DNA from 2 places in the Paraburkholderia sp. UCT31 genome. Region 2 is predicted to be linked to the other one. Evidence: predicted binding sites of a transcription regulator. Region 2 holds the regulator's gene; the other holds the start of a gene.
What was found. Region 2 encodes HrcA, which represses chaperone genes, less so after heat shock. Its sites were predicted from a motif close to TTAGCACTCNNNNNNNNNGAGTGCTAA; they were not measured.

Region 1 (15,546 bases), on a different contig from region 2:
GCGGCCGCGCCGCGATCATCCGCACGCTCGACGTCGGCGCGGACAAGGAAGTCGATTATCTGACGCTGCCGCCCGAGCCGAACCCCGCACTCGGCCTGCGCGGCGTGCGCCTCGCGCAGGTGCGCCCCGATCTGCTCGACGACCAGCTACGTGGCCTGCTCGCGGTGCGTCCGGTCGGCGCCGTGCGCATCCTGCTGCCGATGGTCACCGATGCGGGCGAACTGATCCGCATCCGCAAGCGTATCGACGAGCTTGCACGCGAAGCGGGTAGAACGGAGCCGGTCGAAGTTGGCGTGATGATCGAAGTGCCGTCGGCTGCATTGCTCGCCGATCAGCTCGCGCAGCACGCCGATTTCCTGTCGATCGGCACCAACGACCTGACCCAATACACGCTCGCGATGGACCGCTGCCAGCCCGATCTGGCGGCGCAGGCGGACGGCCTGCATCCGGCGGTGCTGCGCCTGATCGCGGCGACCGTCGAAGGTGCCGCGAAGCACGGCAAATGGGTCGGCGTGTGCGGCGCGCTCGCCGGCGACCCGCTCGCGATGCCGCTGCTGGTGGGCCTCGGTGTGACCGAGCTGTCGGTCGATCCGGTCTCCGTGCCGGGCATCAAGGCACGCGTGCGCACGCTCGACTATCAGCTGTGTCGCCAGCGCGCCCGCGATGCGCTAGCGCTCGACTCGGCGCAGGCGGTCAGAGCCGCAAGCCGCGCCACGTGGCCCCTCGATTGAAACACTAACGAATTTGAGAACCCGCACGCCGTGCGCCCGGCAGCACGTCTGCCTTCACGCGCGGCGCGAGTCTCCGTATAGCTGCACCACTCAACCAAGACCTACCCCTACGAGACAAAATTGGAGATACCGATGGATGGAAATCCGTTTCTGAAGATTCAGCGCCTGGGACGCGCGCTGATGCTGCCGATCGCGGTGCTACCGGTGGCCGGCCTGTTGCTGCGGCTCGGCCAGCCCGACGTGTTCAACATCAAGATGATCGCCGATGCGGGCGGCGCGATCTTCGACAACCTGCCGCTCCTGTTCGCGATCGGCGTGGCGGTCGGCTTCGCGAAAGACAACAACGGCGTCGCGGGTCTGGCTGGCGCGATCGGCTATCTGGTGCAGATCGCGGTGATGAAGGACATCAACGACAAGCTGAACATGGGCGTGCTGTCGGGGATCATCGCGGGCATCGTCGCGGGGCTGCTGTACAACCGCTACAAGGACATCAAGCTGCCCGACTACCTGGCGTTCTTCGGCGGCAAACGCTTCGTGCCGATCGTGACAGGGGTGGTCTGCGTGGTGCTAGGCATCGTATTCGGGCATGTGTGGGAGCCGGTGCAGAACGCGATCGACGTGGCCGGCCACTGGCTCACGACGGCCGGCGCGCTCGGCGCCTTCGTGTTCGGCGTGCTGAACCGGCTGCTGCTCGTCACGGGTTTGCATCACATCCTCAACTCGCTGACGTGGTTCGTGTTCGGCTCCTTCACGCCGGCGGGCGGTGCGCCCGTCACGGGCGACCTGCACCGCTTCTTCGCTGGCGATCCGACCGCGGGCACCTTCATGACCGGCTTCTTCCCGGTGATGATGTTCGGCCTGCCGGCCGCGTGTCTCGCGATGTATCACGAGGCGCCGAAAGAGCGTCGCGCGATGGTGTTCGGCCTGCTGTTCTCGATGGCGCTCACGTCGTTCCTGACCGGTGTGACCGAGCCGATCGAGTTCAGCTTCATGTTCCTCGCGCCGGTGCTGTATGCGATCCACGCGCTGCTGACGGGTCTGTCGCTCGCGATCTGCTCGGCGCTCGGGATTCACCTCGGCTTCACGTTCTCGGCGGGCTTCATCGACTACGTGCTGAACTTCGGTCTGTCGACGAAGGGCTGGTGGGCGATTCCGCTCGGCATCGTGTACTCGGTCGTGTACTACGGTCTGTTCCGCTTCTTCATCCGTAAGTTCAACATGGCGACGCCGGGCCGTGAGCCCGCCGCTGCCGACGAGCTGGTCGAGTCGCTCGCGGCGGGCGGTTTCGTCGCGCCGGCGGCTGGTGCGGCCGTGCCGCGTGCGCAGCGCTATATCGCGGCGCTCGGCGGCGCGGCGAATCTGTCGGTCGTGGATGCGTGCACGACGCGTCTGCGTCTGTCTGTCGTCGATACGGACAAGGTCTCCGAAAGCGAACTGAAGTCGATCGGTGCGCGCGGTGTGCTCAAGCGCGGCACGAACAACGTGCAGGTGATCATCGGACCGGAGGCGGACATCATCGCCGATGAGATGCGTACGGCGATCGCGCAGGGTCAGGGCGACGCGGTGAAGGTGGCGGGTGTTGCTGTATCGGCGCCGGCTGCTGCCGCAGCGGCTACCGCTGCCGCGCCGGTCGCGCGAAACGCTGGGCACGCCGATGACGCGCAAGGCGGTCCGCTCGATCCCGATCCGCTGCGCTGGCTCGCCGTGCTCGGCGGCGCGGGCAACGTGGTATCGCTCGATGCGGTGGCGGCGACGCGTCTGCGGGTAGTCGTGCGCGATCCGTCGGCGGTCGATCGTCAGCGCCTCGCGACGCTCGATACCGCGTGGGTGTCGACCGACACGTTCCATATCGTCGTCGGCGAGGCCGCGCAGCGCTATGCGCAGAAGCTGGCCGAGCGCCTGTCGTCGCAAGGCGACAGCGCGGGCGCGGCGCCGGTGCCGGCGTGATCGGTTGATGGCTGTCGAGCGCTGTTGAGTTGCACGGCGATCGCAGCACGCCAATAAAAAAGCGGCACCTGGTCCCAAGGTGCCGCTTTCGCGTTGACGACCAGAGCGTGGCGCCTAGCGAGTCCCCCGCTTTGCCGAGCGCGCCGCCTCGCGCGATTCGAGCCACATCACATTGACGACACCGAACGCCAGCGCGACGCCAACGCCGAGAATCCGGCTGAAATACCACATCGCCAACTCCTGTTTTCTGTTGCAGCGTCGTGCCGGTCAATACATCGAATGGTGGTTTTCCTTGATCGCCGCGGCGGTCACCTTGCCGCGCATCACGCGATACACCCAGCCCGTATAGAGCAGGATGATCGGCAGGAACACGATGACGACGAACAGCATGATCTCGAGCGTCATGCGGCTCGACGTGGAATCCCACATGGTCAGGCTGCTGCGGCCGTCGAGTGACGATGGCATGATGAACGGGAACATCGAGAAGCCCGCGGTCAAGATCAAGCCGACGATCATCAACGACGTCGACAGAAACGCCGTCGCCTCGAAGCGCGAACGCGCGAGCAGCACCGCGAGCACCCCGCCGAGGAGACCCGCGAGCGGCGCAATCGCCATCCACGGGTAGAGCGCGTAGTTGTTCAGCCACAAACCCGGCGCGCCGATCACGGTCTTCATCAACGGATTGGAGACGGCGTCGAGCGGCGGCGCGTCGACGATCTGATAGCCGCCGATCATCGTCGCGACGAGCGCGCCCGCGACGAGAAACAGCACCACCGTGCACAGCGCCGCGAGCCGCAGCGCCTTCGACGCGCGCTCGTGAACCACCCCATCGGTCTTCCACTTGACGAACGCGGCGCCGTGCGCGGCCAGCATCGACACGCTGACGAGTCCCGTCAGCAGCGCAAACGGATTGAGCAGGCCGAAGAAGCTGCCGTGATAGGTGACGCGCAGATCGGTATCGAACGAAAACGGCACGCCTTGCAGCAGATTGCCGAACGCGACACCGAACACCAGCGCCGGCACGAAGCCGCCGATAAAGAGGCCCCAGTCCCACGCGTTGCGCCAGCGCGGATCCTCGCGCTTGCCGCGATAGTCGAAGCCGACCGGACGGAAGAACAGCGCGAACAGCACGAGCAGCATCGCGAAGTAGAATCCCGAGAAGGATGCCGCGTAGGCGAGCGGCCACGCGGCGAACATCGCGGCGGCCGCGGTCACGAGCCAGACCTGGTTGCCTTCCCACGTCGCGCCGACCGTGTTCACGACGATGCGTCGCTCGGAGTCAGTGTTGGCGATGAACGGCAGCAGGATCGCCGCGCCCATGTCGAAGCCGTCGGTGAGCGCGAAGACGATCAGCAGTACACCTATCAACACCCACCAGATCAGTCTGAGAACTGCGTAGTCCATATGGGTTTCTCCTCCGGGGCGGTGCAGCGGTGCGTCATGCGGCCGTGTTCGACAGTGGCTGCGTCACCGGCTGTCCGATCTCGTGGTGATAGCGGCCCGTATGCAGCGACGAAGGGCCGAGCCGCGCGTACTTGAACATCAGCATGATCTCGATGACGAACAGCCCCGTGTAGAACAGCACGAAGCCGCCGATGCTCAGATACAGATCGCGCGGCGTCAGCGTCGACGCGGCCAGGTTGGTCGGCAGAATGCCCGCGATGCTCCACGGCTGGCGGCCCATTTCCGCGACGATCCAGCCGAGCTCGGCGGCGAGCCACGGCAGCGGAATCGCGATGACCGCCCAGCGCAGAAACCAGCGGCGCCTTTCGAGCAGCAACGTGCGCTGCGCGCAGAACCAGAAGGCGAGCACGAAGGTCGCGAGGAACAGCAGGCCAAGGCCGACCATCATGCGGAACGAGAAGAACACTGGCAACACCGGCGGAACCGTGCTTCTTGCCGCCGCGGCGATCTGGTCTGGCGTCGCGTCGATGACGTTCGGCGTGAACCGCTTGAGCAGCAGGGCGTAGCCGAGATCGTCCTTGTACTTGTCGAACTCCGCATGCGCCTCGTCGCTGGAGTCGCCGCCCTTTAACCGCTGCAACGCCGAATAGGCGAGCATGCCGTCCTTGATGCGAGCTTCGTTTCGGGCGATCAGGTCGCGCAGGCCGACCACGGGTTCGTCGAGCGAGCGGGTCGCGATAATGCCGAGCGCGTACGGCACACGGATCGCATAGTCGGTGCGTTGCTCTTTCTGATTGGGGATGCCAAATATCGTGAACGGTGCCGGCGCGGGCGCGGTCTCCCATTCGGATTCGATCGCGGCGAGCTTGATCTGCTGGACTTCACCGGTGCGATAGCCGGATTCGTCGCCCAGCACGATCACGCACAGCGCCGACGCGAGGCCGAAGCCGGCGGCGATCGCGAACGAGCGCAGCGCGAACTCGGTGTCGCGGCGCTTCAACAGATACCACGACGACACGCCGAGTACGAACATCGCCGCGGTCACGTATCCAGCTGATACCGTGTGCACGAACTTGACCTGTGCAACCGGGTTGAAGATCACCGAGCCGATGCTGTCGAGCTCCATGCGCATCGTCTGATAGTTGAACTTCGCGCCGACCGGATTGTTCATCCAGCCGTTGGCAATCAGAATCCACAGCGCCGACAGGTTCGAACCGAGCGCGACACAGAACGTGACGATCAGATGCTGGATTTTTGACAATCTGTTCCAGCCGAAAAAGAACAGACCGACGAACGTCGATTCGAGGAAGAACGCCATCAGCCCTTCGACGGCGAGCGGCACGCCGAAAATGTCGCCGACGTAATGCGAGTAATAAGCCCAGTTGGTGCCGAACTGAAACTCGAGCGTGAGGCCGGTCGCGACGCCCATTGCAAAGTTGATGCCGAACAGCTTGCCCCAGAACTGCGTCATGTCCTTGTAGATCTGCTTGCCGGTCATCACGTAGACCGATTCCATGATGACGAGCAGCCAGGCGAGACCGAGCGTGAGCGGCACGAACAGAAAGTGATAAAGCGCCGTGATGGCGAACTGGAACCGCGACAGTTCTACGACTTCGCTAACGGGCATGTTGATCACCTCGAGACGGATGCGGGGCGGGCACCGACAGCAGCGCCTGCGCGACCTGCTCAGGCGGCAGCATCATGTGCTGCGCCTGTGGATGATTGAAGAATGTGTACTTGAGCGCCATCAGTAGCACGAACTTGATGGCGAGGATGATGGCGATATCGCGCGCCAGCGTTGGACCGCGCACCCACCTGGTGAACCGGCCGCGCAAGCGCGACCGGACAGTGCTGCTGCGATTCAGGGCTATGGTCATGATCGGTCGAAGACGACTTCACGCCGGTGAGTCCGGCTGGATCCAGACCGCCCTGGCCGTCAGGCAGTCTGGCAGTCCGGCGAATGCATGCCGATTGTAGGAGGTGAACCTCGCGCGCTCAGGTTTAGCCAGGCGGCAACACGTCGCGAAACTTGCCGCGTCTGTGCAGTATTGCTACCGGACTTGCGATACGTCAAGAAACGCTTACCGGCCTCGACAGGCCGGCTTGCGGATAGGCCGACGCGAAGCGCGGCCGCGGGGACGCAAGAAAGGGCGAAAAGAATGAAAAAGCCCCGCCGTCTTGCGAGGGCGGGGCTTGAGCGCGATGGTCGCTAAATGGCGCGACCGATTAACGCGTGTCGTTTTAACCTATGTCATGGGCGGGACACAATTGACGCGCGCATGGCTTCGACGCTTTACGCGTATTCGGTCAGCGCGCCGCGCATCTTCTTCATCGCGCTGGCTTCGATCTGGCGGATACGTTCGGCCGAGACACCGAACTCGTCGGCCAGCTCGTGCAACGTCGAGCCGCCCGAGCCATCGTCGGCCACCTTCAGCCAGCGCGCTTCGATGATGCGGCGGCTGCGCGGATCGAGCGCGTCGAGCGCGCTTGCGATGCCGTCGCTTTGCAGCCGGTCGCGCTGACGCGAAGCCAGCACGGCAGTCGGCTCACTATGCGAGTCGGCCAGATAGGCGATTGGCGCGTACGACTCCTCGCCGTCTTCGACCTGACCTTCGAGCGCGATATCGCCGCCCGACAGACGCGTCTCCATCTCCGCGACCTCTTCGCGCTTCACGTTCAGCTCCTTCGCGAGACCGTCGATCTCGTCCGGCGTGAACGCGCCAAGCCCCTGCTTGTGGCTGCGCAGGTTGAAGAACAGCTTACGCTGCGCCTTGGTGGTGGCGACCTTCACCATGCGCCAGTTGCGCAGGATGTACTCGTGGATCTCGGCCTTGATCCAGTGCATCGCGTATGACACGAGGCGCACGTTTTGCTCGGGATCGAAGCGCTTGACCGCTTTCATCAGGCCGATGTTGCCTTCCTGGATCAGATCGGCGTGCGGCAACCCGTAACCGAGGTAGTTACGCGCGATGGACACGACGAGTCGCAGGTGCGACAGCACCAGGCGGCGCGCAGCCTCCAGATTGTCGTGTTCGCGCAACTCGGTGGCGAACTGGCGTTCCTCCGCCGGCGTCAGCATCGGAATCCGGTTGACCGCCTGGATGTAGGCGTCGATGTTGCCCAGGTGACCGGACAGCAGCGAGGAATGCGAGAGCGCCAGTGCACCTGCCGGAGCGGCCTTAGCCGACGACGGGCTCAAAGTACTCGGAAGGGTCATTGCATGGCTCACGTGTGAAGCTCCTTTGGAATCAGACAACAGCGGACTCAGTAAACGACTCCAGCGATGGATGTTAGCACTCAGATCTGCCGAGTGCTAATACTTAGAGGTCGCAGGGGCATCCGAGTTCCAGAAAATCCTATTGAGTTTTGACTTATGATAGCCATCATACGCTCTATTTGCCTTGCGCGTTGGACCTGTACAAAGTACCGCCCGGAGCGATTGCAGGCTCATGTTTGACTGACATCGCCCCGTTTAAAAGAGAATAATTGCTGGTCATGGGCATTATCTGGGAAATACTTGCTCCTGAATTCGTGCTTGGAATAAAGGGGGCGCTCGCTTAATACTCGGCAGTATGGGGGGCGGATGAACAGGCAGAATCTTGTGGTGCGTGGGCTTATTCTAAAAAGCACGTTTGCCGTTCTGCTCGTTCTGCTGTTGGGTGCGGCGGGCGCGTCCCAAGCTGAGCAGTTCGGCGTGCAGGTGGCCGCCGGCGTCGGCGACCATCACGTCAGGACGCTCGATCTCGGCGTGGTCTGGGATCCAAACCTGACCTGGTGGCAGATCGGCGACTGGCATTTCGCGCTGCTCGGCGAGGCGCATGTCGCGTGGTGGCACACCAATGAAGGAAACGTTCACGACAACATCGGCGAGATCGGCGTGACGCCGGTGATCCGCTTGATCAGGTCGGCGGGTTCGGTGCGGCCATTCATCGAGGTGGGTGCCGGCGTCCGGCTGCTGACTAGCCCGCGCATTTCTTCCGACTTCACGTTGGGCACCTCGTTCCAGTTCGCCGAGACGGCGGGCGTCGGGCTGCAGTTCGGCGCTCGTGAGCAGTATGTCGCCGGCTACCGCTTCCAGCATGTCTCCAATGGCGGTATCAAAGAGCCGAATCCTGGTATAAATTTCAGCCAGCTATATTTGCAATATCACTTCTGACCGTGGCCGCCTGCGGCTCGCGGTGTTCGAGGGGCTCTGCAATGGCGGCAAAGATGATCGAAGCGATTCGCGGGCTCGAGCGAGAGCGTTTTCGCGCGATGGTCGATGGCGATGGGCAGTCGCTCGATACGCTCCTCGCGGACAACGTGAGCTACGTCCATACGAATGGCAAGCGCGAGACGAAGCGGCAGTTCATCGACGGGATCACCGCGGGGCGCCGTCGTTATCGGCAAATCGAGGTGCAGTCGCAGGATGTCTTGCCGGCCGGGCGCGAGACCTACGTCGTCACGGGCCGCGCGCTGATCGAGATGGAGGCGAACAACGGCGCGCTCCTGTTTCCGATTGCCTATACCGCGATTCACACGCACGAAGACGGGCAGTGGCGACTGATCGCGTGGCAGGCGACCCGTTGCGCGCTCGAGTGAGATTCTCATCGGGCGGGCGCGCCTCGTGAGCGCGTCTCCAGCGGCAGCGGAATGCGGGTGTGCACTCCGCTGCAGCAGGCTCGAGGCCCAACGCGAATTCACGCGGTCGCGCATTCGCCAGCTTTGTCGCGGCTGTTTGCGCCGTGCTCGTCTACATCGGCATCCGCCTCGCGCGTGCCGCGCATCGCTACCTGTCCCGCATACGGATGCCGCGCCGCCACCAGAAGCCGCGTGCAGCGTTCCGCCACGCGCCTGATCGTCGCGAGATCCGAGAAATCGAGACCGCTGTCGATACCCATCGCGTCGAGATTCATCGCGACTGTGACGAGATCGACGTTGCCGGTGCGCTCGCCATTGCCGAACAGACAGCCTTCGATGCGATCCGCGCCCGCCAGCAGCGCGAGCTGCGCCGCGGCCACGGCGGTGCCGCGATCGTTGTGCGGATGCACCGACAGGACGATGCTGTCGCGGTAACCGAGGTTGCGATGCATCCATTCGATCTGGTCGGCGAACACGTTCGGCGTGGCCGCTTCGACGCTTGCCGGCAGGTTGACGATCATCTTGTGATCGCGCGTAGGCCGCCACGTTTGCGCGAGCGCGTCGCACACCTCGCGCGCGAACGGCAGCTCGGTCGTGTTGAAGGTCTCGGGCGAGTACTGGAAGGTCCAGCGCGTGCCCGGCCGCGCCTGCGCGTGTTCCTTGATGAGGCGCGTGCCTTCGACGGCGAGCGCCTTGATCTCATCCTTCGACTGCGGGAACACGATGCGCCGGAACGACGGGCAGATCGCGTTGTACAGATGCACGATCGCGCGCGGCGCGCCTTCGAGCGCGTCGAACGTGCGTGCGATCAGCTCCGCGCGCGACGGCACGAAGACTTCGATCGTGACGTCGTCGGGAATGCGCCGCTCGTCGATCAGCTTGCGCACGAAGTCGAAATCGGTCTGCGACGCCGACGGAAAGCCCACTTCGATTTCCTTGAAACCGATCGCGACCAGCATCTCGAAGTATTCGAGCTTCTGCGCGGCGTTCATCGGTTCGATCAGCGCCTGATTGCCGTCGCGCAGGTCCGTGCTCATCCAGACGGGTGCGGCGTCGACCGTGCGACTCGGCCATTTGCGGCCGGTCAGCCGGACGGCGGGAAAAGGGCGGTACTTTTCAGCGGGATTGCGCAACATGGTGAGGTGCCTCATTCGTGGTGTCGTCGGCGGAGGGTGGGGACGTCGAGCGGTTGGCCGACTGTTCACGCATGCACGCTGCGGATGCTGCCCATGCAACGTACATGTGATCCTCTCGCATCGTCCGCGCGGTAAACGGACGAATGCAAACGACGACAGGTTGTGGAGAACTACGACGGGGGTGAAGCGAAACTGCGGGAACTACGGGGAGGACCGCCGACGACAACCGGAGCTGCCAGCGCGCGGCGCTACGCGAGACTTACGCCAGGCGTAGCGATAGGGGCCGCGCCAGGCGGCCGGAGATAATTCGGAGGGTGTTCGGAAGGGAACGCATGAGGCCAAATGTATGACGGCGTGCGTTGGCCTGTCAACCCGCGGCCGTCAGGCCGCCGTCTTCGCGATATCGACGATCAGCTCGACCTGCCGCTCGAGCGCGCCAGGCACCGGCGCTTCGCCGCGCAGCACGGCGTCGATCCAGGCGGCCGTGGTCGCCGCGTCGCGCGCTTCGGGCAGCTCGACTTCGGGCGCATCGGGCGACGAGCGCTCGTGCGGCAGCCGCGTCTCGCAGATGCCGTCATGCAGCCAGTCGACCTGCACCTGGCGGCGCGTATCGGCGACCGCCTCGCCTTCGGTGCCGCGCGCGAGCAGCGCACCGCCGACGGCCGCATCGGGATGCGTGACGAACAGCTGAGTGAGACTGTCGCGATACGGCGGATGCGTGTAGTTCACGAGCCGCAATCCCGCGGGCGCGAACGGCTGCAGCAGCTTCACGAGCGTATGCGTCGAATTGCGCACGCCCATGCGCCGGCGCAGCGCGAGCAGGCGCGCGAGCTTGGGCGCCAGTACGTCGATCGAGGCGAACGCGACGCGGCGCTCCGCAAGTCCAGCTTCGATCTGCGTGTGCGACTGCGCATGGGCGATGCGCAGATGTGTGAAGATTTCCGCGCTCGTCACCCGACCCAGATCCTCGGTGACGCCGTGTACCAGCACCGGCACGCCTTCGCGGGCGAGCAGCAGCGCGAGCAGCGGCACGAGGTTCGGCTGCTTGCGCGCGCCGTTGTACGACGGAATCGACACCGGCCGAAACGCGCCGTGCGGCAGCCGCACCGGCTCGAACGACGTATGCGCGGCTGCCAGCATCGCGGCGAGTTCGTCGGCGGTTTCGCCTTTCACGCGATACGCGAGCAGCACCGCGCCGAGTTCGAGATCGTCGACGCGGCCGTCGAGCATCGCGGTGTAGAGCGAGCGCGTGTCGTCGGCGGTCAGCGCGCGGGCGCCATTCGGGCCGCGGCCGATTTCCTTGATGAATCGGGCCCAGGGGAAGGGAGAAGTGGTATCGGTGGAGTCGGTCATCGTGCGCAAGAGGCGGGTGGCGTGCCGCGCCTGGCGGTTCGCTACGCCATTCGGGGAACAGTTCGGTGTGAGTATCGCATCTATGGCGAGCGGGCGAACAGCAACGAAGCGGGCACGCAGTGGCGCGCGACGGGCCGCCTGACACGCCCCCGCGCCGTGCCGCGGGTTACACTCGATGTTTCTCGCCGCCTCGGCGGCGCACATCGGAAAACGGAGAACGGGATGAGTTACGTATTTGCACCCGCACCGCAGGTCGCGGTGCCGGTCGTGGGGTCGGGCGAGCAGTTCGCGGTGCGCCGCATCTACTGCGTGGGGCGCAACTACGAGGCGCACGCGCGTGAAATGGGCCACGACCCGGACCGCGAGCCGCCGTTCTTCTTCACGAAGCCGGCCGATGCGATCGTGTACGTCGCGCCGGGCACGACCGGCGAATTCCCGTATCCGTCGCAGACCAGGAACGTCCATTTCGAAATGGAAATGGTCGCGGCGATCGGCGAGGGCGGCAAAGACATCCCCGTCGACCGCGCGCTCGACCACGTCTACGGCTACGCGCTCGGTCTCGACATGACGCGCCGCGACCTGCAAGGCGAAGCGAAGAAAATGGGTCGTCCGTGGGATACCGCCAAGGGCTTCGATCACTCGGCGCCGCTCGGCCCGATCCATCCGGCTTCGACGGTTGGTCACATCGGCAAAGGCGAGATCTGGCTGTCGGTGAATGGCGAGGACAAGCAGCGCGCGGATGTGTCGCAGCTGATCTGGTCGGTGGCCGAGACGATCGCGTATCTGTCGACGCTGTTCGAACTGCGGCCTGGCGACCTGATTTTCACCGGCACGCCGGAAGGCGTCGGCGCGGTCGTGAAGGGTGACCTGATGAAGGGCGGCGTGGACGGGCTCGGCGAGTTCAGCGTGCGCGTCGTCTGAGACGGCTTGCGTGCAGGTGGGGGAGGCAGACAACATGAAGCTCTACAGCTATTTCCGTAGCTCGGCGTCGTATCGCGTGCGCATCGCGCTGAACGTGAAGAACCTGTCGTACGACTACGTACCCGTGCACCTCGTGCGCGAAGGCGGCGAGCAGCTGAAGCCCGAGTATCGCAAGATCAACCCCGACTGCATCGTGCCGACGCTCGCCGACGGCAGTCATTTGCTGCCGCAGTCGCTCGCGATCATCGAGTATCTCGAGGAGACGCATCCCGAGCCGCCGCTGCTACCGAAGGCACCGCTCGATCGCGCGTATGTGCGCTCGGTGGCGCTGCAGGTCGCGTGCGAGATTCATCCCCTGAACAATCTGCGCGTGCTGCGCTATCTGAAGCGCACGCTGCGAGTCGACGACGACGCGAAGGACGCGTGGTACCGGCACTGGATCGACGCGGGCTTCGCGACGCTGGAGACGCATCTTGCCGGCGACGCGCGCACCGGCAAACTGTGTTTCGGCGACGCACCGACACTCGCCGACGCGTGCCTGATTCCGCAGGTATTCAACGCGCAGCGCTTCAAGGTCGACACCGCAAAGTTTCCGACGATCCAGCGCATCTACGATCACGCGATGCAACTCGACGCGTTCGCGCGCGCGGCGCCGGGCGTGCAGCCGGACGCGGAGTGAGCCCGGGATCGCTGACACGTCGACGGTAGCTTGAAACGAAAAAAGGGCGCTCCGCTGAGTGCCCTTTTCCTTTGGTTCGCCGCGAGCGCCGGGCGCCGCAACGATCACGCGATCAGCCGCCCAGTAGCGCGTCCGAGAACTCCTCGGCGCTGAACGGCTGCAGGTCCTCGACCTTTTCGCCGACGCCGATGAAATACACCGGAATCGGCCGCTGCCGCGCGATCGCCGCGAGGATGCCGCCCTTCGCGGTGCCGTCGAGCTTGGTGACGATCAGGCCGGTGAGCCCGAGCGCGTCGTCGAACGCCTTGACCTGTGTGAGCGCGTTCTGGCCGGTGTTCGCGTCGATCACGAGCAGCACTTCGTGCGGCGCGCCGTCCTGCGCCTTGCCAATCACGCGCTTCACCTTGCGCAGTTCTTCCATCAGATGCAGTTGCGTGGGCAGGCGGCCGGCCGTGTCGGCCATCATCACGTCGATCTTGCGCGCGCGCGCGGCGCCGACCGCGTCGAAGATCACCGCGGCCGGGTCGCCGCTTTCCTGCGCGACCACGGTCACGTTGTTGCGCTGGCCCCACACGGCGAGTTGCTCGCGCGCGGCGGCGCGGAACGTGTCGCCGGCGGCGAGCAGCACCGATTGGTCAAAGCTCTGCAGATGCTTCGCGAGCTTGCCGATGCTCGTGGTTTTGCCCGCGCCGTTGACGCCGGCGATCATCATCACGAGCGGCTGCGCGCGGCCGAGCATCAGCGATTTTTCGAGCGGCTTGAGCAACTCGACGAGCAGTGTGCGCAAGGCGGTTTTGACCTGCAGGGGGGCCGTCAGGCGTTCGCCGCGCACTTTTTCGCGCAGCGCTTCGAGCAGGAATTCGGTCGCCTCGACGCCGGCGTCAGACATCAGCAGCGCGGTTTCGAGTTCCTCGTACAGGTCCTCGTCGATCTTCGTGCCGACGAAAATGCCGGTCAGGTTCGAACTGGTTTTCGCGAGGCCGCTCTTCAGACGCGTAAGCCACGAGCGCTTCTCGCCGGCATCCTGCACGGGCGGCGGGACGATTTCGACGGTGTCGAGCATGGCGTCTGGCGGCTCGGGCTGCGGCTCGATGATCGTCGTGGCCACAGGAACAAGAGGCGCGGTAGGCTCGATCGGTTCGGCGGTCGCAACGGCCTCGGCCTCGGCCTCGGCCTCGGGTGCCGCGCCGTCTTGCGCCGCTAGCGATTCGTCTGCGGCGGTATCGGACTCTTTCGAGCCCTTGAATCGTTTGAAAAAGCTGAACATGATCTGACGTATGGGAGAGCGCGCCGATGCGCGCAGCCGGCACGGGACCGGCGAAGCGGTGGGCAGCGCCGGGATGCGAAAAGGCGGGGCGCTGGCAGCCGCACATTTTATCAGGCGTGCCGCGGCGCGTCGTATCGGCCGCTCGGCCAGGCTGGACGCGCGCCAACCCTGTGGTAACGTGAGCGCTCCGGCCCGCGCGCATCGACGCTGCGGGCGTGTTCATCACCTAGCTGAAACTGCACGATACTGGATGCCTCGTTTAGCACCTTCACGCGCCGCTGGCGCTTCGTCCAAAAGTGGCAAACCGCATGCCATTCGCATCATCGGCGGCAACTGGAAACGCACGCCGCTGCCCGTGCTCGATCTGGACGGCTTGCGCCCGACGCCCGACCGCGTCCGCGAAACGCTGTTCAACTGGCTCGGCCAGCGTCTGGACGGCCAGCACTGCCTCGATCTGTTCGCTGGTAGTGGGGTGCTCGGCTTCGAGGCCGCGTCGCGCGGCGCCGCTCGCGTGCTGATGGTGGAGCGCCATGCGCGCGCTGCCGGCCAGTTGCGCGCAAACCAGCAGCGGCTCGATGCACGCATGATCGAAATCGCCGAGGCGGACGGCCTGCGTCTTGCAGCGAGTCTCGCGCCAGGCTCGTTCGACGTCGTGTTCCTCGACCCGCCGTTCGATGCCGACCTGCTCGGCAAGGCGCTCGCGGTGGCCGTGCCGCTCGTGCGCGCCGGCGGCTATCTTTATGTCGAAGCAGGCGAAGTGCTCGAACCGGCCGCTCACGAGCCGCTGTCAGGCTGGGAACTCGTTCGGCAGGGCAAAGCGGGCGCTGTGCACTTTCATTTGCTGCAGCGCGAAAATAAGGAATAATGCGCGTTCCAAAAAAGGGCCGGGCGGTTTATCGTCATCCGCGCCGGTGCGAAATGCGTCGCCCGGACGTGCCCTTTTGTCTGAAGAGAGGAGAAGTCTCATGGTAGTCGCCGTGTACCCGGGCACGTTCGACCCGCTGACGCGCGGTCACGAAGACCTCGTTCGGCGCGCGTCGAGCATTTTCGACACGCTGGTGGTGGGTGTGGCCGACAGCCGTGCCAAGAAGCCGTTTTTCACTCTCCAGGAGCGCCTCGCGATTGCGCATGAGGTGCTCGGCCACTATCCGAACGTCCAGGTGATGAGCTTCAAGGGACTGCTGAAGGACTTCGTGCGGACCAACAACGCGCGGGTGATCGTCAGGGGGCTGCGCGCGGTGTCGGACTTCGAGTACGAGTTCCAGATGGCGGGCATGAACCGTTATCTGCTGCCCGACGTCGAGACGATGTTCATGACGCCGTCCGATCAGTATCAGTTCATCTCGGGCACGATCGTGCGCGAGATCGCGCAATTGGGCGGCGACGTCAGCAAGTTCGTGTTCCCGTCCGTCGAAAAATGGCTGAAGGAGAAGGTCGCTTCGCTGGATCCGCAGGACGGCGCTCAGGGGACCTGAGCCTGAGTCGCGC
Region 2 (15,546 bases):
GTCGTTGCCGCTGTGGCGCGTCGGCACCGGCACGCCCGCGACCGACAGCACGCCGTCCTCGCTGCGCGACACCAGCACGTCCGGCTGATCGACGATCAGGCTCGACAGCGCCAGATGAAACTCCCACAGCGAGCGCCAGGACACCGACGCGGTGGCGTGCGGAATCGTCAGCGCGGGTTGGCCGTCGTGATCGCGGATGACGAGATTCGTGACATCGAGCCCTGGCTGGAAGCCGCTCCAGTGCGGCGCGAGCCGGCCGATCGTGAATTGGGTGCGCAGCTTGTCGGAGACCGCGGCTTCGATGCGCGGCCGGAACAGGTCGGCGCGCGGCAGCACCACGTAGCGCAAACCCAGAAACAGTCCGCCCGCGATGAAATAGAGGACGAGCGCGAGCGCGGCGAGCACGCGCAACGTCCGACGCAGCACGATGTGGTCGCTTCCGCTCACATGCCGGACCTGCGGTGGGGTTTGCGGGTCGGCGGATTCGTTTCGCTCGGACATGCTGCGGCGGCTGGGCGTATGGTAGTTTTGCGTGTTAACGACGAAATGTATCACACGGGAAAGCGTCGGCGGACCTCCTGCAAACCCTGTCCGACGGCCCGTGACGGCGATTGGCGAGGCCGTCCGGCACGGGGGCCGGCACGCTTGTCGCCGCATGCCGATGGCACGACGGAACGACACGACAACGACCCCGGAACGACACCGTACAACGTCAGAACACCGCCGGACAAATTCGATCAAGCAACGAGCGAGCCAGATTTTTGATGACTGACGCCACCCTCCTGAGTTCCAGCTATTCGCACTATGCCGCGCGCGCCGCCGCGGCCCGCCCGCAACTGGTCGCGCATGTCGGCGCGCTGGCCGACGAACCGCTGACGCGCGAGCGCATCGACGCGCGTCTCGACGAACTGTGCGCCGAGGCGGCGGGCCCAGCCGGTGCGCCGGTCAACGAAGATGCGCTGAAGCGCGCGCTGCGCCAGCTGCGCACCGAAGTATTCTGCGCGGTGATGGAGCGCGACCTGGCCGGCGAGGCCGATATCGCCGAAGTCACCGGCGCGATGACCGATCTCGCGGAAACGACGATCCAGCGCGCGCTGACGGTGCTGAGCGGCGAGCTCGAAGCGCTGTATGGCGAGCCGCGCGACCAGCAGGGCGAACGGCTCACGCTCGGCGTAGTCGGTATGGGCAAGCTCGGCGGGCGCGAGCTGAACGTGTCGTCGGATATCGACCTGATCTTCGTCTATGAGGACGACGGCGAGACCGCCGGCGGCCAGCGCTCGCCGCTCGCGACCCAGGAGTTCTTCACGCGGCTCGGCAAGCGGCTGATCGGCGCGCTCGCCGAAGTCACCGCCGACGGCTACGTGTTTCGCGTCGATATGCGTCTGCGGCCGAACGGCGATTCGGGGCCGCTCGTATGCAGCCTCGGCATGCTCGAAGAGTATTTCTATGTGCAGGGCCGCGAGTGGGAGCGCTACGCGTGGATCAAGGGCCGGCTCGTGTCCGAGGGCGCGAGCGCCTCGGCGCAGCGGCTGCAGAAGCAGCTCGGGGCGATCGTCACGCCGTTCGTCTATCGACGCTATCTGGATTTCGGCGTGATCAGCGCGATTCGCGCGCTGCATCTGCAGATCCGCCAGGAGGCGCAGCGCCGCGCGTCGATGCGCCCCGACAAGGCCGACGACATCAAGCTCGGCCGTGGCGGCATCCGTGAAATCGAATTCAGCGCGCAGGTGTTCCAGCTGATCCGCGGCGGCCAGGACGCCGGCTTTCGCGTGCGGCCGACGCTCGCCGTGCTGCGCCACGCGGCCACGAATGGGTTGATGGATCCGTCGGTGTGCGTGAAGCTGTCGCAGGCGTATCGCTTTCTGCGGGAGCTCGAGCATCGTTTGCAATATCGCAACGACGCGCAGACCCACGCGATGCCCGTCGATGCCGAAGACCGCATGGCGCTCGCGCGCGTAATGGGCTGCGACGACTACCCGCAATTGATGACGAAGCTCGACGCACATCGCGAGTTCGTCGAACAGCAGTTCGACCAGATTTTCGCCGACAAGGTGGGCGGCCGCGACGGTTGCGGCGCGCCCGAGGACGGCGCGGCCGCGTGGGTGTGGAGCAGCGCGCTCGCCGACGATAGCGCCGACGACGCACTGCGCGCGCGCCTCGTCGAACTGGGGGTGGCCGAGCCCGGTGAGCTGCTCGCCCGGCTGCAGGCGGTGTGGCGCTCGTCGCGCTACACGGGCCTGAACGAGCGCAGCCGGCAGCGTTTCGACATCGTCGCGCAGCGCGCGCTCGAAGCCGCGCGCACGCTGGAGCCGGCCGGGCGGCGCGGCGATACGGTCGCGCGCCTGTTCGATCTGCTCGAAGCGGTGAGCCGGCGCGGCGCGTATCTGGCGCTTCTGACCGAGTATCCGCAGGCGCTGCACCAGGTGCTGTCGGTGCTGGGCGGCTCGCGCTGGGCGGCCGGTTATCTGATCCGCCATCCGCAGCTGCTCGACGAGCTGCTCGACGTCGAGGCGATCAACAGTCCGTTCGACTGGGCTGAATTCAAGCGTACGTTGCGTTTGCGGCTCGCCGCCGCCGATGGCGTCGAGCAGCAGATGGATCTGCTGCGTCACGCGCATCAGGCCGAGGTGTTCCGCATTCTGCTGATCGAGCTTGCCGGCAAGCTGTCCGTCGAGCACGTTAGCGACCGGCTGTCCGAGCTCGCCGACGCAGTGCTCGACGTGACGATCGAAGCCGTGTGGAAGCAGTTGGCCAAACGTCATCGCGACGTGCCGCGCTTCGCGGTGATCGCCTACGGCAAGCTCGGTGGCAAGGAGCTCGGCTACGCGTCGGACCTCGACGTGATCTTTCTGTACGACGATCCCGGCGATGCCGCCGCCGACGTCTACGCAACCTACACACGGCGTCTGATCACATGGCTGACCACCGCGACCGGCGCCGGCACATTGTTCGACATCGACCTGCGGCTGCGACCCAACGGCGAGTCGGGCCTGCTCATCACCGACCTCGATGCGTTCCGTCGCTACCAGCTGCGCGAGGGCGACGCGGCGAATACCGCGTGGGTGTGGGAGCATCAGGCGCTGACGCGTGCGCGCTACTGCGCGGGCGATCCGGAGATCGGCGCGAAGTTCGAGGCGATCCGCGAACAGGTGCTGACGACGCCGCGCGAAGCGGCGCCGCTCGCGAAAGAGATCGTCGAGATGCGCGCGCGTGTCGAGGCGGGACACCCGAACCATACGCCGGCGCTGTTCGACCTGAAGCACGACCGCGGCGGCATGGTCGATATCGAGTTCACCGTGCAGTACTGGGTGCTGCTGCATGCGGCGCGCGATCCCGAGCTGATCCGCAATACCGGCAATATCGCGCTGCTGCGTGAGGTGTCGCGTTTCGGGCTGATGAGCGAAGCGGAAGCCGAGACGGTCGGCGCCGCCTATCGGCGCTATCGCAAGCTGCAGCACACGCTGCGGCTCGATGGGATGGAGAAGGCGCGGGTCGATCCGGCGCTGGTCGCGGCCGAGCGCGAGGCGGTGCTGGCGTTGTGGAAGAGGGTGTTTGGGTAAGGGCGCTCATGCACTTCGCGTAGCGCATCATGCGCGGCCGGGATCGGTGTGACGTCCCGGCCAGGCCGGCTCAGCCATGTGCGGCCGCCTATGCGCGGCGCAATTTCAGGCGGCCAGCATTTCCTTCGCGTGCTTGCGCGTGGTCGCCGTGATTTCGAGGCCGCCGAGCATGCGCGCGACTTCCTCGATGCGGCTCGCCTTGTCGAGCGCGCTCACGCTGCTGAGCGTGCCGCCGGTGCCGTTGCTCATCTTTGCGACCTGGAAATGATGATCGCCGCGCGCGGCGACCTGCGGCAGATGGGTCACGCACAGCACCTGGCGCGCCTCGCCGAGCTGATGCAATAGCCGTCCGACCACTTCGGCCACGCCGCCGCCGATGCCCGTATCCACTTCGTCGAAGATCAGGGTCGGTGTCGGGCTGGCCGCGCTCGCGATCACTGCGAGCGCGAGACTGATACGCGCGAGTTCGCCGCCTGAGGCAACCTTCGCGAGCGGCCGCAGCGGCACGCCGGCATGACCGGCGACGCGGAACTCGATCTGCTCGAGCCCGTGCGCGCCACCTTCGGGCAGCGGCACCAGCGCGACGTCGAAGCTGCCGCCTTTCATCGACAGTTCCTGCATGCCGGTCGTGACCGCCTCGCCGAGCGCCTTGCCTGCTTTCGCGCGTGCCTTCGACAGCTTTTTCGCCTCGGCGACGAACACTTCCTTCGCTTGCGCTTCGGCGGCGCGCAGGCCGTCGAGGTCGGCGGCGGCGTCGAGCGCGGCCAGTTGCTTGCGCCGCTCGGCGTGTTCTTCCGGCAGCGTCTCAGGCCGCAGGCGGAACTTGCGCGCGGCCGAGTGCAGCGCGTCGAGGCGTTTTTCGACCTGCGCGAGCCGCTCCGGATCGAGCTCGAGCTTCTGCGCGTAGTGGCTCAGCGAATACGCGGCTTCCTGCAACTGGATTTCGGCCGGTTCGAGCGCGGCGAGCACGTCGTTCAGCGCGGGGTCGATCTCCGCGAGGTCGCGCACCTTCGACACGATCGAGCCGAGATGCGTGATCATCGCGTCGTCCGATTCGGACAGCGCGCCGAGCGCTCCCTGCACGCCGTCGATCAGATTCGCGGAATGCGACAGCCGCCGATGCTCGGTGTTGACTTCTTCCCATTCGCCCGGCTGTGGCGCGAGCTTGTCGAGTTCGGTGAGTTGCCACGCGAGTCGCTCGCGTTCGAGTTGCAGCTCGCGATCGCGCGTTTGCGCGTGCTCGACGACCTGCGCCTTGTCGCGCCACGTGCGCCACGCGCGCGTGACGGCGGCGGCCAGGTCGGACAGGCCCGCGTGCGTGTCGAACAGCTCGCGCTGCGCGTCGGGGCGCATCAGCAACTGGTGCGCGTGCTGGCCGTGAATATCGACGAGCATCTCGCCGACCTCGCGCAGCTGCGCGAGCGTGGCCGCCGTACCGTTGATGAACGCGCGCGAGCGGCCGTTCGCGTCGACCACCCGCCGCAGCATCACGGTGCCGCCGTGCTGGCCGTTGTCGGCCGCGCCGAGCGCCTGCGTGTCGAGCCATTGATCGACCTGTGCGTGCGTCTCGAACTCCGCGGTGATGTCGGCGCGGCTCTCGCCGGTGCGCACGACGCTCGCCTCGGCGCGCGCGCCTAGTGCCAGCGCGAGCGCGTCGATCAGGATCGATTTGCCGGCGCCGGTTTCGCCCGAGAAAACGGTAAAGCCGCTGTCGAATTCGAGGTCGAGCGCGGCGACGATGACGAAGTCGCGTATCGAGAGGTGGCGAAGCATGGAGGTCGTCGGGTGAGCTTGGGATTCGGGTGGCGGCCGCGGCGGCGTGCGAAATCAAAGTGCCGCTTACGGCCTCGGGTCTTCTTCGTGCGACGGGTACTCGTGCCAGTGCAGCTTCTTGCGTAGCGTCGCATAGTAGCTGTAGCCGACCGGATGCAGCATCGGCACCGTGTGACGCGAACGGCGCACCTCGATCGTGTCACCGAGCTCCAGCGACGTGAACGACTGCATGTCGAAATTGACGTTCACCTCGCGCCCGGAAACGATCTGGATGCTGACCTTCGATTCGTCCGGCAGCACGATCGGCCGGTTCGACAGCGCGTGCGGCGCGATCGGCACGAGCACGATGCCCTGTAGTTGCGGATGCAGGATCGGCCCCTGCGAGGACAGCGAATACGCGGTCGAGCCGGTCGGCGTCGCGACGATCAGGCCGTCCGAGCGCTGGTTGTACATGAAGCGGCCATCGACCGACACGCGCAACTCCGCCATGCCCGAGAAGCCGCTGCGGTTGACCACCACGTCGTTGAACGCGAGCGCGTGGTAGATCGGCGTGCCGTCGCGCACGATGCGCGCTTCGAGCAGCAAGCGCTCCTCGCGCTCGAAATTGCCGGACAGCATCTGCGGCACGATCTCGCGCATGTCGGAGATCGGAATGTCCGTGATGAAGCCGAGCCGCCCGTGGTTGATGCCGATCAAGGGCGTGCGATACGGCGCGAGCTGGCGGCCGATGCCGAGCATCGTGCCGTCGCCGCCGAGCACCACGGCGACGTCGGCGCGCGCGCCGATCTCGGCGAGACGCAGCGCCGGATAGTCGGTCACGCCGATTTCGGCGGCGGTGTCTGCTTCGAACACGACTTCGAGGCCGAGCTTCGCGATGCAGGCGGCGAGCGCGGTCAGCGGCTCGCCGATGCCTGGCGTATTGCTGCGCCCGACGAGCGCGACGGTCTTGAACTGGCTGGTCACTTGCATGCCGGCATTACACCATAGGTAGGGCCTGAAAAGAACCGCAGACCAACCCGGTTGTGGGGCGGCGCACGCAGGGCGTCTGCGTATGTCGCGATTATCGTTAGAATGGTGAAGACCCGATGACATGCGAGCCCGCCGACGGCGGTGCATTCGCCGGGAGCGGGCGCCGCGGGCGCTCTCGGCTGCGATGCCAATGAGCTAAAATTTTTCGTCATGCTAGATCCTCGCGCACAAACCCTCCTCAAAACGCTGATTGAGCGCTACATCGCCGAAGGTCAGCCGGTCGGCTCGCGCACGCTGTCACGTTATTCGGGCCTCGAACTGAGTCCGGCCACGATCCGCAACGTGATGTCGGACCTCGAGGATCTGGGGCTCGTGATCAGTCCGCATACGTCGGCAGGGCGCATTCCGACGCCACGCGGCTACCGCCTGTTCGTCGACACGATGCTGACCGTCGAATCCGCCGCCGACGAGGAGGCCGTGACGCGCACCGTCAAGACCACGCTGCAGGTGGGCGAGCCGCAGAAGATCGTCGCCGCGGCGGCGAGCGTGCTGTCAAATCTGTCGCAGTTCGCCGGCGTCGTGCTCACGCCGCGTCGCAGCCACGTGTTCAAGCAGATCGAATTCATGCGCCTGTCCGACCAGCGCATTCTGCTGATCATCGTGACGCCCGAAGGCGACGTGCAAAACCGCATCCTCGCCACCCAGCGCGACTTTTCGCCTTCGCAGCTGGTGGAAGCCTCCAATTACATCAACGCGCACTTCGCGGGTCTCTCGTTCGACGAGGTGCGCCGCCGCCTGCGCGAGGAAATCGACGAGCTGCGTGGCGACATGACCTCGCTGATGCACGCGGCCGTCACCGCCAGCACCGACGAATCCGACACCGGCGAGACCGTGTTGATCTCGGGCGAGCGCAATCTGCTCGAAGTTGCCGATCTTTCGTCGGACATGGCGCGCCTGCGCAAGCTGTTCGATGTGTTCGACCAGAAGACCAGCCTCCTTCAGTTGCTCGACGTGTCGAGTCACGCGGCGGGCGTGCAAATATTCATTGGCGGCGAATCGAATCTGGTACCGATCGAGGAAATGAGCGTCGTCACCGCGCCGTACGAGGTGAACGGCAAGATCGTCGGCACGCTCGGTGTGATCGGACCGACCCGCATGGCCTACAACCGCGTGATTCCGATCGTGGACATCACCGCGCGGCTGTTGTCCATGACGCTCAGCCAGCAGTAGTCCTCGGGCTCCGCGGAACTGTCGTCATCGCAGTCCGTGGCGATCATGATGCGCGAACGCGCGGTGTCTGCCAATCGTCCGAATGGCCAGGGGTCTCTGGCGGCGCCGGGCAGAACCCGCGCCGCTATAATGAATCTCCATTGAATCGACTCGCCGCAAAATGCGGTGATTTCTGCTACCTATGCGCTTCGACCTCGAGCGGCCTTCACAGAACGCCACGTCGCATCGCGTCGCCGTGTTGCTGATCAATCTCGGCACGCCCGACGCGCCGACGCCGCGCGCGGTGCGCCGCTACCTCGCGCAGTTCCTGTCCGATCCTCGCGTGGTCGAAATTCCGGCGCTGCTGTGGCAGCTCATTCTGCGTCTGCTGATTCTGCCGTTTCGCGGCCGCAGCTCTGCGAAGAAGTATGCGGCGGTGTGGATGCCCGAGGGCTCACCGCTGCGCGTCCACACCGAAAAGCAGGTCGAGGGCCTGCGCCATCTGCTGCAACTGAACGACTACACGGTGCTGGTCGACTACGCGATGCGCTACGGCACGCCCGGCATTCCGGCAATGCTGAACCAGCTGAAGCTCGCGGGCGCCGAGCGCGTGTTGCTGATGCCGATGTATCCGCAGTATTCGGCGTCGACCACTGCGACCGCGTTCGACGAAGCCTTTTCCGCGCTCAAGCGCATGCGCAACCAGCCGGAAGTCCGCACCGTGCGCCAGTACGCCGATCACCCGGCGTACATCGCGGCGCTCGCCGCACAGGTGCACCACTACTGGCATCTGCACGGCCGCCCCGATTTCGCGGCGGGCGACAAGCTCGTGCTCAGTTTCCACGGCGTGCCCAAGCGCACGCTCGACCTCGGCGACCCGTACCACGAGCAATGCCAGCAGACCGGCGCGCTGCTGATGCAGGCGCTCGATTTGACGTCGGTCGAATGCCGCATCACGTTCCAGTCGCGCTTCGGCAATGCCGAATGGCTGCAGCCCTACACGGCGCCGACGTTGAAGGAACTCGGCGCGGCAGGCGTGCGGCGTGCTGACGTGTTTTGCCCGGGTTTCACCGCCGACTGCCTCGAAACGATCGAGGAAATCGGCATGGAAGTGCGCGGCGAATTTCTGCAGGCGGGTGGCAAGGAGTTTCACCGGATCGCCTGTCTGAACGCGTCGCAGCCGTGGGTTGCCGCGCTTGGCGAAATCGTTGCGCAGCATCTGCAGGGCTGGCCCGTGCAGGCGGTGCCGGTGCCGCACACGACAGGAGCTTGAATACGCAGATGAACTACCGCATTTCAACCGAACCGGGCGCGAAACTGCGCATCGACAAATGGCTGTGGGCCGCGCGCTTCTTCAAGACGCGTTCGCTGGCCGCGGAGGCGGTCGACAAGGGGCGGGTGCGTATCGGCGGCGTCGCCGTGAAGCCGGCGAAGGACGTGCGTGTCGGCGATCTGGTCGAAATCGAGATCGAGCGCTACGTGTGGCAGGTGGAGGTGCTGGGCGTATGCGACGTACGCGGTCCGGCGAGCGTCGCGCAGACGCTTTATGTGGAAACCGCGCAGAGCAAGGAGAAGCGGCAGGTCGAGCAGGAACGGCGCAAGGTCTACCACGAGCCGGCCGCCGCGCTGCACGGCCGACCGACCAAACGCGACCGGCGCACTATCGACAGATTTTCAGGTGGGGATTGAGAAACTGCTCCACGGTGGCGTGTGCGCCGCCGTACTCGGTGGTGTGGTCGTTGACCGCACCGGACATGCAGATGGTCGTGGTGCCCGCGATCAGTACCAGTGCGACCACCCCGATTGCAAAGGTCAGTTTCACGGTACTCCCCTTGATGGGCTGAAACAGGCTATCGGAACGACTGTCAGGTGTCGGTAACGCTTACGTCAGATTAGGGTTAACGTGGCGTTGCCGCTCCATGACTGGAGAATAGGTCAGTTGCGGGCTGCACTCAATCTCTATCTGATTGCGCCACGTTGAGGCTTGTTACGGCGCATTTCGCCTGCACGTCGGTGGTGCGAAAAAACCCTCGACCCGCTTGAAACGGCTTTTTCAGGCCCCATCTGGGGTCCGGTCTGGCGGATCGGCGCGAAGACGCGTGTCGCGATTTTGCAAAGCATGAATCGTACTGTGTCGGAACGGCTTGCACCGCCTTTGGCTTTTACTTTTTAACGACTTTCAGCGACATGGAAAACACGCAAGAGAACCCGACGAGCCAGAATCCCACGCCCGCCGACGAAGCCGCGCGCCAGGCCGCCGAGGCGGCCGGGGCCGCTGCTCAACAGCCGGACACCGGCGCCGCCGCGGAACCCGCCCAGGGTGCCGCCGAGCAGGCGCTGGCCGACGCTCAGGCGAAGATCGCCGAGTTGCAGGAAAGCTTCCTGCGCGCGAAGGCCGAAACCGAAAATGTACGCCGGCGCGCTCAGGAAGACGTCGCCAAGGCGCACAAGTTTGCGATCGAGAGCTTCGCCGAGCATCTGCTGCCGGTGGTCGACAGTCTCGAGGCGGCCGTCGCCCATTCGTCCGACGACTTGCAGAAGGTCCGCGAAGGCGTCGAGCTCACGCTGCGGCAGTTGAGCGGCGCGCTCGAGAAGGGTCGAGTCGTGGCGATCAATCCGGTCGGCGAAAAGTTCGATCCGCATCGTCATCAGGCCATTTCGATGGTGCCGGCCGACCAGGAGCCGAACACCGTCGTCGCGGTGCTGCAAAAGGGCTTTGTGATCGCGGATCGCGTACTGCGTCCCGCGCTCGTGACCGTCGCGGCGCCGAAGTAATCACGTCGACACTCGCTCCGGGCGTTTGCGCCGGTGGCGTCTGCTGCGTCGCTTCGCATCGCTACGTGCCGCAAAGGTCCGATCGATTCAGGCACCTCCGGCGAACCACGCCGGGCGCGCCGCGCAGACTGACGGAGCGGGCTCGCAGCGAAGATTCAGGCGCCTCGCCCCGTGATTGAAAAAAATTAAAGACCGCATCGCAAAAGAGGTCTTGAAAACGATGTGGCCGCACTCATTTTGAGTGCAGGTATGAATTGAGAGCGGATCGTCCCGCCGCCAGATGGGCCAACCGGGCGCTTTCCGCAGCGATCAAAGTCAGGAGATTTGTAAAAATGGGCAAAATCATCGGTATCGACCTCGGCACGACCAACTCGTGCGTGGCGATCATGGAAGGCAACTCGGTCAAGGTCATCGAGAACTCGGAAGGCGCGCGCACCACGCCGTCGATCATCGCTTACATGGATGACAGCGAGATCCTGGTCGGCGCGCCGGCCAAGCGTCAGTCGGTCACGAACCCGAAGAACACGCTGTTCGCGGTCAAGCGCCTGATCGGCCGCCGCTTCGAAGAGAAGGAAGTGCAGAAGGACATCGGCCTGATGCCCTACAAGATCATCAAGGCCGACAACGGTGACGCGTGGGTCGAAGTGCGCGACCAGAAGCTCGCGCCGCCGCAAATCTCCGCCGAAGTCCTGCGCAAGATGAAGAAGACCGCTGAGGACTACCTTGGCGAGACCGTCACGGAAGCCGTGATCACGGTGCCGGCGTACTTCAACGACAGCCAGCGTCAGGCAACCAAGGACGCCGGCCGCATCGCCGGTCTGGAAGTCAAGCGGATCATCAACGAACCGACCGCCGCGGCTCTCGCGTTCGGTCTGGACAAAGCTGAAAAGGGCGATCGCAAGATCGCGGTGTACGACCTGGGCGGCGGTACGTTCGACGTGTCGATCATCGAAATCGCGGACGTCGACGGTGAAATGCAGTTCGAAGTGCTGTCCACGAACGGCGATACGTTCCTCGGCGGCGAAGACTTCGACCAGCGCATCATCGACTACATCATCGGCGAGTTCAAGAAGGAGCAGGGCGTCGATCTGTCGAAAGACGTGCTCGCGCTGCAGCGCCTGAAGGAATCGGCTGAAAAGGCCAAGATCGAGCTGTCGTCGAGCCAGCAGACCGAAATCAACCTGCCGTACATCACGGCGGACGCATCGGGTCCGAAGCACCTGAACCTGAAGATCACGCGCGCCAAGCTGGAAGCGCTGGTTGAAGACCTGATCGAACGCACCATCGAGCCGTGCCGCGTCGCGATCAAGGATGCGGGCGTGAAGGTCGGCGAAGTCGACGACGTGATCCTGGTCGGCGGTATGACCCGTATGCCGAAGGTGCAGGAAAAGGTGAAGGAGTTCTTCGGCAAGGATCCGCGCCGTGACGTGAACCCGGACGAAGCCGTGGCCGTTGGTGCCGCGATCCAGGGCCAGGTTCTGTCGGGCGACCGCAAGGACGTGCTGCTGCTCGACGTGACCCCGTTGTCGCTCGGCATCGAAACGCTCGGCGGCGTGATGACGAAGATGATCAACAAGAACACGACGATCCCGACCAAGCACGCGCAGGTCTACTCGACGGCTGATGATAATCAAGGCGCCGTGACGATCAAGGTGTTCCAGGGCGAACGCGAAATGGCAGCGGGCAACAAGCTGCTCGGCGAGTTCAACCTCGAAGGCATTCCGCCGGCACCGCGCGGCGTGCCGCAGATCGAAGTGAGCTTCGACATCGACGCGAACGGCATTCTGCACGTCGGCGCGAAGGACAAGGCGACCGGCAAGGAGAACCGCATCACGATCAAGGCGAACTCGGGTCTGTCCGAAGCCGAAATCGAGAAGATGGTGAAGGACGCCGAAGCGAACGCGGAAGAAGATCACAAGCTGCGTGAGCTGGCCGACGCCCGCAACCAGGGTGACGCCCTCGTCCACAGCACGAAGAAGGCGCTGACCGAGTACGGCGACAAGCTCGAAGCTGGCGAGAAGGACAAGATCGAAGCCGCGTTGAAGGACCTCGAAGACGCGCTGAAGAGCAACTCGAGCGACAAAGCCGCGATCGAAGCGAAGATCGAAGCGGTGGCCACGGCCTCGCAGAAGATGGGCGAGAAGATGTACGCCGACATGCAGGCTGCGCAAGGTGCCGAAGCGGCGGCGGGCGCGGCGGGCGGAGCCGGTGCATCGGCGGGTGCGAGCCAGCAGGCCGACGATGTGGTCGACGCTGACTTCAAGGAAGTGAAGAAAGACTAAAGCCAGGTCGGCATCCGACCGTAAAGCCGTGCACAGCAATGTGCGCGGCCCGGCTGCACGAGAACGGCGCCCCCGGGGCGCCCAAAGTGCAAGAGCGGTTTTCGCGCCTGGCGAGCCTTTTTGGGGCTCTCCGGGCACGTTTGTTTTATGGAGGGCGTTGTTTTGAACCGTGCCCTGGCGCGGCGCAGACAGCGGCCGGACGAGTCGTGAGACTCCACAGCATTCACAAGGAGCTACCGCGTCGCTTTGCGCGGCGGCGTTGAACCGATATGGCGAAACGGGATTACTACGAGGTTCTGGGCGTCGCAAAGAACGCGAGCGACGACGAAATCAAGAAGGCTTATCGCAAGCTCGCGATGAAGCACCACCCCGACCGCAATCCGGGTCACAAGGATGCGGAAGAGCATTTCAAGGAAGTGAAGGAAGCCTATGAAATGCTGTCGGATTCGCAAAAGCGCGCCGCGTACGATCAGTACGGTCACGCGGGCGTCGATCCGAACATGGGTGGGGCCGGCGCGCAAGGTTTCGGCGGCTTTGCCGATGCATTCGGCGACATCTTCGGCGACATCTTCGGCCAGGCGGCCGGCGGCGGCGCACGCGGAGGCGGCCGCGCGGGCCCGCAGGTGTATCGCGGCGCCGATCTGCGCTACAGCATGGAAATCACGCTCGAGCAGGCCGCACACGGCTACGACACGCAGATTCGCGTGCCGAGCTGGGTTTCGTGCGAAGTCTGCCATGGCTCGGGCGCGAAGCCGGGCACCAAGCCGGAAACCTGCCCGACCTGTAGCGGCTCGGGTTCGGTGCGCATGTCGCAGGGCTTCTTCAGCATCCAGCAGACTTGCCCGAAGTGCCACGGCACCGGTACCTACATCCCCGAGCCGTGCAATCACTGCCACGGCGCGGGTAAGGTGAAGGAAACCAAGACGCTCGAAGTGAAGATCCCGGCCGGTATCGACGACGGCATGCGCATCCGCTCGGCCGGCAACGGCGAACCGGGCATCAACGGCGGTCCGGCGGGCGATCTGTACGTCGAGATTCATATCAAGCAGCACTCGGTGTTCGAGCGTGACGGCGACGATCTGCATTGCCAGATGCCGATCCCGTTCACTACCGCGGCGCTCGGCGGCGATATCGAGGTGCCGACGCTCGCCGGTCGCGCCAGCTTCACGGTGCCGGAAGGCACGCAGTCCGGCAAGACGTTCCGTTTGCGCGGCAAGGGCATCAAGGGGCTGCGTTCGAGCATCGCCGGCGATCTGTACGTACACGTGCAGGTTGAAACGCCGGTCAAGCTGACCGAAGCGCAGCGCGATCTGCTCAAGCAGTTCGAAAAGGCGCTCGTGGAAGGCGGTTCGCGGCATAGTCCGCAAAGCAAGAGCTGGTTCGATCGCGTAAAGAGCTTTTTCGATTGATTTGATTCGGCGGTCAGTATGACGGTGGACAGTCGCGGCGCGGCGTTCGCGCTGCTCGACGATTGCGGTGCAACGGCGGCGCTTCCGTCGAGCCGCTTGTACGCGGGTTTCGTGCGCGAGCGGGTCTGCACGGAGGCGGCGCAACTCGAAGCCGTGTGCGACAGCGTCGCGGCGGATACCCGGAGCGGTTTGCACGCTGTTGTGCTCGCCGATTATGAATTTGGCCGCGCGCTGATGGGTTTCGATGCGCGCCGGTCTTCTGAAACGCAGCGTGGCAATGCCACGCTGCGTTTTTTATTGTTCGAACGTTGTGCGAAGCTTTCGCGCGACGAGGTCGACGCGTGGCTGACGGCGCGGGACAACGGCGCTTTCGAGCCGTCGGTCGCGGGCACCGCGAACGTGCGCGAGAGCGTCGATCGCGCCGAGTTCGACGCGGCGATCGACGCGATTCACGCCGCCCTGCGCGCGGGCGATTCCTATCAGGTCAACTACACGTACCGCCTCGGCTTCGACGTGTTCGGCTCGCCGCTCGCGTTCTATCGGCGGTTGCGCGCGCGCCAGCCCGTGTCGTTCGGCGCGCTGATCGCGTTGCCGGACGATGCGTGGGTGCTGTCGTGTTCGCCCGAACTATTCGTCGAAAAGCACGGCCCGACGTTGCGCGCGCGGCCGATGAAGGGCACGGCGCCGCGCTCGCAAGATCCTGCCGTCGACCGGGGTAACGCCGAGTTCCTTGCGACCGATCCGAAGAACCGCGCCGAGAACGTCATGATCGTCGATCTGTTGCGCAACGATCTGTCGCGAGTCGCGCGGATCGGCTCGGTCAGCGTGCCGGCGTTGTTTTCGGTCGAGCCGTATGCGTCGGTGTGGCAGATGACGTCGACTGTCGAGGCGACGTTGCTCGACGGCACCTCGTTCGCGACGATCCTGCGCGCGCTGTTTCCCTGCGGCTCGATTACCGGTGCGCCGAAGCATCGCACGATGCAGTTGATCGACGAACTGGAAAGCACGCCGCGCGGGCTCTATACCGGCGCGATCGGCTGGCTCGATGCGCCGGGCGATGATCACGATTGCGGCGACTTTTGCATGTCGGTCGCGATTCGCACGTTGACGTTGACTGCGTCATCGGCGTCAGACGGTGGCACGAACGGTCTGCGCGGCAGCATGGGCATCGGCGCGGGCATCGTGCTCGACAGCGTGGCCGCCGACGAGCACGAGGAGTGTCGATTGAAAGCACGTTTTCTGATGGGCGCCGAGCCGGGTTTCGAACTGTTCGAAACGATGTACGCGACGCGGGAAGACGGCGTGCGGCACGTCGAGCGGCATCTGCGGCGCTTGTCGTCGAGCGCCGCGACGCTTGGCTTCGGGTTCGACGAAGCGCGCATTCGTGGGGAGATTTCAGCGCGGTGCGCCACGCTCCCGGCGCAGATGCCGCATCGAATGCGGCTTGCTTTGAGCAAGAGCGGGGTGACCCAGATCTCGGCCGCGATACTTGCGCCGTTGGCGGATGCGGTCGTTGGTGTTCTGCTCGGCCCCGAAGCGCAGTTCGCGCCGACCCACGCCGCCGATCCG

Region 1: a site for HrcA is predicted at 7,373-7,399, ahead of rpoH (RNA polymerase sigma factor RpoH). Genes of this name have one in related genera too.

What each region holds. Positions count from the first base shown of each region.
Region 1 is NZ_VZQP01000019.1:60,988-76,533, reverse strand. It holds gene ptsP (phosphoenolpyruvate--protein phosphotransferase) at 1-731, shown strand, start outside; gene nagE (N-acetylglucosamine-specific PTS transporter subunit IIBC) at 864-2,678, shown strand; gene cydX (cytochrome bd-I oxidase subunit CydX) at 2,793-2,909, opposite strand; gene cydB (cytochrome d ubiquinol oxidase subunit II) at 2,946-4,082, opposite strand; gene F6X40_RS17865 (cytochrome ubiquinol oxidase subunit I) at 4,117-5,709, opposite strand; gene cydP (cytochrome oxidase putative small subunit CydP) at 5,699-5,959, opposite strand; gene rpoH (RNA polymerase sigma factor RpoH) at 6,376-7,311, opposite strand; gene F6X40_RS17850 (acyloxyacyl hydrolase) at 7,666-8,238, shown strand; gene F6X40_RS17845 (nuclear transport factor 2 family protein) at 8,280-8,663, shown strand; partial or broken gene F6X40_RS17840 (2-isopropylmalate synthase) at 8,804-9,838, opposite strand; gene ybiB (DNA-binding protein YbiB) at 10,220-11,191, opposite strand; gene F6X40_RS17830 (fumarylacetoacetate hydrolase family protein) at 11,414-12,112, shown strand; gene maiA (maleylacetoacetate isomerase) at 12,147-12,791, shown strand; gene ftsY (signal recognition particle-docking protein FtsY) at 12,904-14,058, opposite strand; gene rsmD (16S rRNA (guanine(966)-N(2))-methyltransferase RsmD) at 14,309-14,923, shown strand; gene coaD (pantetheine-phosphate adenylyltransferase) at 15,024-15,533, shown strand.
Region 2 is NZ_VZQP01000007.1:102,951-118,496, forward strand. It holds gene F6X40_RS07490 (YhdP family protein) at 1-501, opposite strand, end outside; gene glnE (bifunctional [glutamate--ammonia ligase]-adenylyl-L-tyrosine phosphorylase/[glutamate--ammonia-ligase] adenylyltransferase) at 765-3,560, shown strand; gene recN (DNA repair protein RecN) at 3,666-5,333, opposite strand; gene F6X40_RS07505 (NAD kinase) at 5,400-6,302, opposite strand; gene hrcA (heat-inducible transcriptional repressor HrcA) at 6,513-7,532, shown strand; gene hemH (ferrochelatase) at 7,714-8,784, shown strand; gene F6X40_RS07520 (RNA-binding S4 domain-containing protein) at 8,793-9,200, shown strand; gene F6X40_RS07525 (hypothetical protein) at 9,172-9,333, opposite strand; gene grpE (nucleotide exchange factor GrpE) at 9,699-10,286, shown strand; gene dnaK (molecular chaperone DnaK) at 10,619-12,568, shown strand; gene dnaJ (molecular chaperone DnaJ) at 12,838-13,977, shown strand; gene pabB (aminodeoxychorismate synthase component I) at 13,996-15,546, shown strand, end outside.